DNA from 3 places in the Mesorhizobium sp. P171375 genome. Region 1 is predicted to be linked to each of the others. Evidence: riboswitches for the same ligand, from Rfam matches in the RefSeq annotation. Region 1 holds a riboswitch; each other region holds the start of a gene.
What was found. A riboswitch is a leader RNA that binds a small molecule or an ion and turns the genes downstream of it on or off. The one in region 1 is predicted to bind thiamine pyrophosphate.
Positions count from the first base shown of each region.

Region 2: it holds a riboswitch for thiamine pyrophosphate, as region 1 does, so the genes downstream of both, thiC (phosphomethylpyrimidine synthase ThiC) here and thiB (thiamine ABC transporter substrate binding subunit) in region 1, are expected to answer to the same signal.
Region 3: it holds a riboswitch for thiamine pyrophosphate, as region 1 does, so the genes downstream of both, ACYHH6_RS17745 (YkoF family thiamine/hydroxymethylpyrimidine-binding protein) here and thiB (thiamine ABC transporter substrate binding subunit) in region 1, are expected to answer to the same signal.

Region 1 is NZ_JBYNWF010000001.1:369,841-373,107, reverse strand. Features, by position in the region: gene ACYHH6_RS01895 (ABC-F family ATP-binding cassette domain-containing protein) at 1-696, opposite strand, end outside; gene ACYHH6_RS01890 (thiamine diphosphokinase) at 698-1,357, opposite strand; TPP riboswitch at 1,541-1,656, shown strand; gene thiB (thiamine ABC transporter substrate binding subunit) at 1,701-2,708, shown strand; gene thiP (thiamine/thiamine pyrophosphate ABC transporter permease) at 2,941-3,267, shown strand, end outside.
Region 2 is NZ_JBYNWF010000001.1:2,128,393-2,131,659, reverse strand. Features, by position in the region: partial or broken gene ACYHH6_RS10215 (MFS transporter) at 1-51, shown strand, start outside; gene ACYHH6_RS10210 (DUF309 domain-containing protein) at 265-789, opposite strand; gene pmtA (phospholipid N-methyltransferase PmtA) at 963-1,559, shown strand; TPP riboswitch at 1,742-1,858, shown strand; gene thiC (phosphomethylpyrimidine synthase ThiC) at 1,961-3,267, shown strand, end outside.
Region 3 is NZ_JBYNWF010000001.1:3,684,852-3,688,118, reverse strand. Features, by position in the region: gene ACYHH6_RS17755 (ABC transporter ATP-binding protein) at 1-351, opposite strand, end outside; gene ACYHH6_RS17750 (ABC transporter permease) at 348-1,184, opposite strand; gene ACYHH6_RS17745 (YkoF family thiamine/hydroxymethylpyrimidine-binding protein) at 1,440-2,048, opposite strand; TPP riboswitch at 2,039-2,151, opposite strand; gene ACYHH6_RS17740 (hypothetical protein) at 2,344-2,709, shown strand; gene ACYHH6_RS17735 (DUF2934 domain-containing protein) at 2,839-3,078, opposite strand; gene ACYHH6_RS17730 (hypothetical protein) at 3,172-3,267, opposite strand, start outside.

The DNA of each region.
Region 1 (3,267 bases):
CCAGTGCTCCTCGCGCACGATCTGACGGCCAAGCTTGTGCTGCTCGCGCTCTTCCTCTTCCAACACCTGGTCGCGCCATTCCTCGAAATGGCCAAAGCCCTTGTCGAGGCGGCGGGTCTGGCCGCGGTCGAGCCAGACGGTGGCGCGCGAGACGCGTTCGAGGAAGCGACGGTCGTGCGAGATGACGATTAGCGCCGACGAGGTGCGGACAAGCTCCTCTTCCAGCCATTCGATCACCGACAGATCGAGATGGTTGGTCGGCTCATCAAGCAGCAGAATATCAGGCTCCGGCGCCATCACACGAGCAAGCGCGGCGCGGCGCGCCTCGCCGCCGGAGAGGTCGTTGGGGTTTTCCGTGCCGGCGAGGCCGAGATGCTCCATCAGATAGGTGGCGCGGTAGGGATCGTCGGCCGGCCCAAGCCCGGCCTCGACATAGGCGCGCACATTGGCAAAGCCATCCATGTCGGGCATTTGCGGGAGATAGCGAACCGTTGCCGAAGGCTGGCGGAAGACTTCGCCGTCCTGCGGTTCGATCAGCCCTGCGGCGATCTTGAGCAGCGTCGACTTGCCGGAGCCGTTGCGGCCGACGAGCGCAATCTTGTCGCCGGCGGATGCGGTGAGTTCGGCGCCGTCGAGCAGCGGCGTGCCGCCGAAGGTCAGTCTTATCCCGTCGAGGTTGAGAAGGGGCGGGGCCATGTCAGCTTTCAGGCAAGGGATAGGGATGAGCGAGCAACAGCGCGCGGCCATGGCCAAGTGCGATTTCGAGCCGGCCCCCGGTCTTCTCTGACTTGACCTCGTTGGAGATGGTGAGCGACGAGCCGAAGGCAACCTCGACATGGTCGAGCGGCCATTTGGCGCTGGACACGGTCAGGCCCGAAAGATCGGAAAAGCCGAGCACGGAAAACAACGTGCCGTCGGCGTAGTCGAAGCCGGCCTTGCCCGGCAGCAAGGGAACCCCCTCCTGCGCGCCGCTGGTCAACAGCACTTTCGTGCCGGTCTCGGCCAGCCGCAGGCTGAGCGCCAGATGAAGGTACGCATGGTCGGCGCGCTTGCCACCGAAAGCGCCGGCCAGCACCAGGCTGGTGGCGCCGCGCTCCAGTGCGGCGGCGATGGCCAGCTCCCCGTCGGTCTTGTCCTTTTCGGGCGGAAATACCTGGCGCGGCACGGCGGCGAGATCGACGGGAAGCTCCGCGGGCACGGAATCGAAGTCGCCCACCCAAAGCTCCGGCATCAGGCCGAGCATCCGGGCATGGCCGATGCCGGCGTCGGCGGCGATGACGCGCGCGCCTTCGACCTGGCGGTCGAGCCGCGGCGTGCGGATGAGATCGCCGCCAAGCAGGATGGTGAATGTGCTCATATCCGGTGGCCCTTACCAGCCCCGCCGGCGAAACGGAAGGCCGAGCCTTGGCTAGCTTTTTGTTGGAGCATGATCTCCGGACAAAACGGTTCCCGTTTGTCCGAGAAAACCGGTTCCCACTTTTCGGATCATGCTCTGGCAAAGTTCCGCTTGCGTGGCACCTTGGCCGGCCCTATGTGTCGAAACGCTCTAACGGGGTGCCGAACGCGATGTTTCGCGGGTCGGCTGAGAGGCAGTCTCGCCAACCCGCTGAACCTGATCCGGTTTGTACCGGCGGAGGGATTAGACGCTTCGGACAGACCGACGCCTCAATTCCTTTCAAACACGAATGAAGGAGGTGCCGATGCGCATGTTTTTGTCCCGTCTTGTCCCAGCCCTGGGTCTTGCTTTTTCGCTTCTCGCCGTGCCTGCGTCCGCGCAGGAAAAACTCACCGTCTACACCTATGAGAGTTTCACTGCCGATTGGGGCCCGGGTCCTGCGGTGAAGAAGGAATTCGAAGCCGAATGCGGCTGCAGCGTCGACTTCGTCTCGGTCGCCGACGGCGTCGCGCTGCTCAACCGCGTCAAGCTCGAGGGGGCGTCGACCAAGGCCGATATCGTGCTTGGCCTCGACACCAATTTGACTGCCGAGGCCAAGGCCTCCGGCCTGTTTGTCCCGCATGGCGCTGTGGCTGAAAACAGCGTGCCGGGCGGCTGGAGCGACGATACTTTCGTCCCCTATGACTATGGCTATTTCGCTGTCGTCTATGACACCGAGAAGCTGAAGAACCCGCCCAAGAGCCTGAAGGAACTGGTCGAAGGCGATGCCGCCGACAAGATCGTCATCCAGGATCCGCGCACCTCGACGCCGGGCCTTGGCCTGCTTCTGTGGGTGAAGTCGGTTTATGGCGACAAGGCGCCGGAAGCCTGGGCCAAGCTCAAGCCAAAGGTGCTGACGGTGACGCCGGGCTGGAGCGAAGCCTATGGCCTGTTCACCAAGGGCGAGGCGCCAATGGTGCTGTCCTACACGACGTCGCCGGCTTACCACATGGTGGCCGAAAACACCGATCGCTACCAGGCGGCATCCTTCGAGGAAGGCGAGTATCTGCAGATCGAGGTCGCCGGCATCACCACCACGGGTGCGAAAAACCCCCTGGCGGCAAAGTTTCTCGCCTTCATGACCGGGCCGAAATTCCAGAATGTCATTCCGGAGACCAACTGGATGTTCCCGGCGGGGAAAATCGACAAGCCGCTCAATCCGGCCTTCGACAAACTGGTCAAGCCGGTGAAGACGCTGCTGTTCAGCCCGGAAGAGGTTGCGGCCAACCGCAAGGCTTGGGTGGATGAGTGGCTGGCGGTGATGAGCAAGTAGATTTGGCTGGATGATCGGAAGATGACCGCTCTACGGCGCCCCCCTCTGTCCTGCCGGACATCTCCCCCACGAGGGGGGAGATTGGGTGTCGCCTCGGCTTTCGCCAACCTCCAACGTTTTGAGCGGAGCGCGGAAACTGCTGATCTCCCCCCTCGTGGGGGAGATGTCCGGCAGGACAGAGGGGGGCGCGAAGGAACGCGACGCCCGCCAAAGATCTTTTGGGCGGTCCGGCGTGCAACGCTCTGACCCCCGCGTCACCGCCGGCATTGTCGCGCTCGCGGCAATCGCGCTGCTGATCGGCGGCGCCTTTGCCGGGCTTATCCGCGAAGGCGCGCACGACCTCCGCGGTGCTGCGTCCGCCTTCGATCTCTATCTCCTGCGCGTTGTCCGCTTCACGCTCTGGCAAGCAGTCCTTTCGACGCTGCTTTCCGTCGTGCCGGCGCTGTTCGTGGCGCGTGCTCTGTCGCGGCATCCGCGCTTCTTTGGCCGCGGTTTCATCCTGCAACTGTTCACCGTGCCGCTGGCACTGCCGGCCATTGTCGCGGCGCTCGGCATACTG
Region 2 (3,267 bases), 1.8 Mb from region 1:
AGCTCGGCCCGCAAGCCCGAGCACTCAGCTTTTCGCCATCCCCGTCATTGAAGCCTGCCGGCATCTCTGTCATCAATAGATTGGCTACGAGCGCGACCGGTCGCCCCCGACCCTCGAGACCATCGACATCGAAGCGGCCGCGAGTTGCCTATAAAACCTTACTGCACTCTTATTTTTGTGACGCATGCGGGTGGTGAGCGGTTTTCAAAGGCCCCGTTTCCTGCTGACAAAGTTAGCTTGGACACTTGAACCACTGAATGCCGATCAAACGCTCTCGGATACTGGTGCGAGTATGAAATCAAACACGGGCTCAGGCTGGGCAGGCTTTGGCTCCCGCGGAACAACCGGGTAAGCTACGATCGCTTGGGCATGTTCAGCGAGCGCGGCGGGTGTCATTCCCAGCGCTTTCTCCCACAGGCCGCCCGGCACTCTCACCACCTGACGAAAAAGCCCTGCAGCTCTTGTCGCATGGCGCGCCGCTGCGACCCGCTTGCCCTCGCGGATCTTCACCCCGGCCGCCGCTAACAGGATCAGTCCCTTGAAGAACATGCGGTGCTGAGCGCTGTGTTTCGCAGCCTGCCAGAGAGGCTCCCAGGCTTCATGGGCTTCCCAGTAGTAGCCGTGATTGAAAAGGTCGATTCCCCATCGAAACACATCTGAGCCGAGCGCTTCGCCAACGGCGACGGTCACCGGATCTGATCGGTAACTGTGGCCCAAGGGATCGCGCACCGGATGCGGATATTTGCCGGGCAGATACGCATAGCTCGGGAAACTTTTTTCGGGCAGCAAGCGAGGGCGAGACATAGACCCAGCAAACATGAAAGTGCGTTAAGGGGCAATTCATGCTGACCGCGTCGTGACAGGGAAGCGGTCGTAACCGGCTTGTAAAAGGTGCCGAGATTGGCCAAAACGCGCTTTGCCAAATGATGACGTTGGGTAAGCGGCTGACGCAAGGAGAAGATATGATTTTGCGACTGAAGGAGCGGCTCGGCAAAAGGTTTGAGGAAGAAGTCCAATTCTCCAAAGGCTGGCAGAAGGACAAGAAGGGCGTGGGAGCCCTTATTCCCACTTCGGTTTATGCGGCACGCCGGATGGCAAGCGTGGTGAACCCACGGTCAGGATTGCCGATTCTGGAGCTTGGCGCGGGAACCGGTGTCATCACAAAGGCGATCCTGGCTAGGGGAATCAAGCCGCGCCAGCTGGTTTCAGTCGAATATTCCAGGATTTTCTACGACGGCCTGGTGCAACGCTTCCCGAATGTGGACTTCAGATTGGGCGACGCATTTGCGCTGGACGAAGCTCTGGGTGAGCGCAAAGGTGAACAGTTCGATTGTGTTATAAGTGCAGTCCCGCTGTTGAGCTTTCCAATGCAACAGCGTGTCGCGCTGGTTGAGGATCTGCTTGCCCGTATTCCTGCCGGCCGGCCTCTAATTCAGATCACGTATGGACCTCTGTCGCCGGTGATCAAGATGCCAGACCGTTACGTGGTTTCCCACTATGACTTCGTCGTCCGCAACATACCGCCGGCACAGCTCTGGACTTATCGTCGAGCAGTCTAGCCAAATCTGGACGGTTTTCCTTCTCTGAGGGTTCCGCTGGGTGGTGGCCTTCCACCCAAACAGGATGTGGACAGAGCAGGGGCAGATGCCAGACTGCCAAGAAGACGAAGCGGTCCTGGTTTGATTTGACAGTGGGCGGGCCAAATGCGCTTGACAAAGCCGCGCCGGCCCGTTCAACCTGAGGCATTCACCAGGGGAGTCCCGGCAAGGGGCTGAGATACTGCTGGCTTTCGCGGCGCAGTGACCCGTTGAACCTGATCCAGTTCATACTGGCGTAGGGACGGTGCAAGCGCTTTGCGGGAGTTACGCCCGAGGTCCTGTTTCGGCAGGTCGACAGAAGCGTCTTTTCATCCTTCCGGCACAGAACTGGGTCTCCAATGCATGAGCAAAGGAGCCTCAAGATGAATGCCCTCACCCCTGCCGTGTCGACGGGACCGCTGCCCGCCTCGCGGAAGATCCACAAGCCCGGCACCATCCACTCGCAGATCAAAGTGCCGATGCGCGAAATCTCCGTCCATCCGACAGCCGGCGAACCGCCAGTCACCGTCTACGATCCGTCGGGCCCCTATACCGATCCGGCTGTCGAAACCAGCATCGAAAAAGGCCTGGCTCGGCTTCGCCACGAATGGATCTTGGCCCGCGGCGATGTCGAGGACTGTGACGGCCGCCATGTCCGGCCGGAGGACAACGGATTCGCGACGGGCGAACGCCTGACGCCGGAATTTCCCATCCGCCACCGACCGCTCAGGGCCAAAGCAGGCAAGGCGGTGACGCAGCTTGCCTATGCGCGCGCCGGCATCATCACACCCGAAATGGAGTTCGTTGCCATTCGCGAGAACCTTGGTCGCGAGATCCTGCACGGCAAGCTTGAGCGCGACGGCGAGGCTTTCGGCGCGACACTGCCCGATTTCGTCACGCCCGAATTCGTGCGTGACGAGGTGGCGCGCGGACGGGCGATCATTCCCGCCAACATCAACCATCCCGAGAGCGAGCCGATGATCATCGGCCGCAATTTCCTGGTGAAGATCAACGCCAATATCGGTAACTCCGCCGTCACATCGTCGATGGCGGAAGAGGTCGAAAAGATGGTGTGGGCGATCCGCTGGGGCGCCGATACGGTGATGGACCTGTCGACCGGCCGCAACATCCACAACATCCGCGACTGGATCGTGCGCAACGCGCCGGTGCCGATCGGCACGGTGCCGCTCTACCAGGCGCTCGAAAAGGTCGGCGGCATTGCCGAGGATCTGACCTGGGAGGTCTACCGCGACACGCTGATCGAACAGGCCGAGCAAGGCGTCGACTATTTCACCATCCACGCCGGCGTGCGGCTGCATTATATCCCGCTGACCGTCGACCGGGTGACGGGTATCGTCTCGCGCGGCGGCTCGATCATGGCCAAATGGTGCCTGCACCATCACCGGGAAAGCTTCCTCTACGAGCACTTCGCGGAGATCTGCGACATCGCCAGAGCCTACGACGTCTCCTTCTCGCTCGGCGACGGTCTTCGTCCAGGCTCGATCGCCGATGCCAATGACGCGGCGCAGTTCGCCGAGCTGGAGACGCTCGGCGAGCTGACGAAGATCGCCTGGGCGAAGGATTGCCAGGTGATGATAGAGGGCCCCGGCCACGTGCCGATGCACAAGATCAAGGCGAACATGGACAAGCAACTCGCCGTCTGCGGCGAGGCGCCGTTCTATACGCTCGG
Region 3 (3,267 bases), 3.3 Mb from region 1:
GAATTCAGCGAACAGCGGCGCGACTTGCTCGCGCGCCTCGCGGCGCTTCATGCCCTGCACCTCCAGCCCCAGCGTCACATTGTCGATGACGCGGCGCCATGGCATCAGCGCGTCGCGCTGCGGCATGAAGGCGAAATGGCGACCATGGTCATCGAGTGGCGCACCGTCGAAGCGCATGTCGCCCTCGCCTTTCAGCGCACCCGTCAGCAGCTGGAACAGTGTCGACTTGCCGGCGCCGGAGGGGCCGAGGATGGACACGAACTCGCCGGCCGCGACATGAAGCGAAATGCCCGCGAGCACCTCCAGCGCGCCGAAGCTTTTGCTGATATCGCGGAGTTCGAGCCGTGTCATTGGGAGCTCTCTCCCGAAGGCTTGCCGCCGCGGCTCTCGCTCCCCGCATTTTCCCAAGGCATGGCGAGGCGCTGGATGAGCACCGCAAGGCCGAACAAAGCAAGCGTGAGCGCCGCGCTGACGGCGACCGCGGCGAGCACCAGATCGGGGCGGAAATTGTTCTTGGCGTTGAGCATGTAGATGCCCAATCCCTTCGCCGCCCCCGCATATTCGGCGAAGATCGCGCCGACCACGGCGTAGGTGATGGAGATGCGCAGCCCGGCGAAGAAGTACGGCAGCGCCGAAGGCAGCCGCGCCAGCCAGAAGATGCGCCGGCGCCCTGCCCCCATGGCGGCGAGCATCTGGGCAATCTCCTTGCTCGTTGCAGCGTAGCCTTCGACCAACGCCACCATCATCGGGAAGAAAGTGACCAGTGCGACGAGCAGGATTTTCGGCATCAGCCCGAAGCCGAACCACAGCACGATGAGCGGCGCGATGGCGACCAGCGGCAAGGTCTGGCTGACGATCAGCAGCGGGAAGAGCGCGCGGCGCAGCGGGGTCAAAAAATCGACCAGCGCCGAAAGCACGAAGGCGGCAATCAACGAGCAGGCGAAGCCGGCAAGCGTGGCGCGGATGGTGGGAAGCGTATTGTCGGCAAGGGCAGCGCGGTTCTCCCAGGCCTGCAGCAACACGCGCGACGGCGCCGGCAGCATGCCGTGCGTGACGCCGCCATAGCGGGCGTAGAGCTCCCAGGCCGCGAGGAGCAGGGTCAAGGAGATGGCGGCGGGGATGGCCTTGGCGATGGCGGGGGCTGATCTCCCCCCTCGAGGGGGAGATGTCGCCGAAGGCGACAGAGGGGGTCGCCGGCCATAGAGCGCCCACGCCTTGCCGATGCGAAAAGAGCGTCGGCGCTCCACGCGCTGGAACCCCCTCTGGCCTGCCGGCCATCTCCCCCTCAAGGGGGGAGATTCACTTGCATCGCGGTCTTCGCCAATTGCCAATGGCTCCCCTCCTCTTTGTACTGAGGGGTCGGGGGCATCTCCCCCACGCGATGAGTTGGACAAAACAGCCACGGCAATATCCTCGATGAACGACGCCTGAGCCGCGGCTCAGACGGCGCTCGGGCTGTTCGCAGAAATCGTGATGTCGAGGGTGACGTGGCCGGCGCCCGGGCCGAAGCGGCAGAAGGCTTCACCCAGCGTCGCAAACACCGCGCCGGCATCGCCACGCAGTTTGGTGCAGAAGTTCTTCGAGCGTTCAAAGACGCCGGACTGCTTCAGGAAATCGATGCAGCCATAGATCTCGTCCATATGGTCGCCCGTACCCATCACATAGAGCGAGAACTGCGCCGCCACCGGCTGGTCGGTCGATGGCGTGGCCTGGACGGCGCGGATCGCGGCGACCTTGCGCTCGTCCAGCGCAATGGCGGGTCCGCCGGTCTCGTCGGAGCGGCAGATCGGATCGTCGGGCTCGCCCGGGCAACCGCGCGAAACCGCAGCCGAAAGCACGCAATGTTTGCCGCTTTTGGCGGCCGCCACGAACAGGTCGCGCATGGCTGGAAACAACACCTCGGGCGGCCCGACCAGAAGCGTCGAGATGTCGTCGGTTTCGATCCTCAGCCGTTCACGCCAGGGATCGAGCGCGCCGAGCGCGCCAAGGATGACGCCGACGAAATCGTCGGTCATGGGATAAAGGGAAATCTGTGCACCGGAAAACATCGCCCGCCTCGCTCCGCTGGTATTATCCAGATCAGCTTTAGGGTCCGAAGGCTTGCCGCCCTCATCTCAGCCCCGACCGTACGGAGCACCCCTGTGGATGGGCGGGTTAAAGCACTGTTCGAGGCATTGGGGAAGAGTATTTTTCGACTGTCATCGCGAAGTGTATTGGGCCAGGTTTCTTGGCTTCAGGAAATCCGCATCATTTTGAAAGTTGAATTCGTTCAAATTGTACGCATCGTCCTTGACGAAATATCGTACATAAAGTACGATATTTCCTTTGAACAAGGGGAATTCCGTGAGCACAGCGAACCATGCCGCCTTCGCCGACCTCTCCCGCCCGCTGTTGTCACTGCCGCTGCTGCCGCCCCTGTCGTTCGACCAGCGCGAACGCGTTGCCGGAGCATGGCGAATGGCCAGCCAGGACATCGCCGACGATATTCGTTTCATCCGCCAATATTTGAAAGTGATTGCCGAGAAGGACGAGAGGCTGTCGACCGGCACGCTCGTTCACAGCCACGCCTATGTCGAAGCCTGCGCCGGCTGGCTGCCCCAGACGGTGGCGCGCTATCGGCGCCACTTGCGCCAGATCACCGAATGCGAACTGGTCATGACAGCTGCCGGTATCCGCTTTGCCCTGTCGAGTTATGCCTGGGAGGCATAGGGCATCGCGCGATCTTCATGCGCAATGAATTGCGCTCCCCGTGGAGGCGCAATTCGTCGGGTTAAGAGACACTGGCGGGCCGAACGGCGACGCCCAGAACGGGGCCGCCCGGGCGAATTCTGCCCTTGCCTATTTCGACTTGGCCTTGCCGGACTTTGCGGCCGCCGGCTTTGCAGCCTTGGGCTTGGCGTCGGGCTTGACGGGCTTCGCAGCAGCCTTCTTCGCCGTCTTCTTCGGTTTGGCGGCCACACCATCTACTTCGGCCGTAGCCTGTTCCCAGTGCTCCTGATGCGCGCCTTCTGGGCGGCCGGCCTGTTCCCAAATCTCATGTGCGCGCTGGCGAATGCGGTCCTGTCTGTCGTCCGTCACTTAAGCCTCCGTGGTTGGGTCCGATGGTTAGGTCCAGATTCCACGAAAACATTAGCCGAAATTTGAGCCCGCGTCTTGAGGGACGAGCTGCTTTCAATGCGGATCGGAAACGACCGCAACGCCGAGCAGCGCCGCTTTCTTAGTGATCAGCCCGGCGAGGTCGGCATCCGACCGATCCGTGCCGGTGCG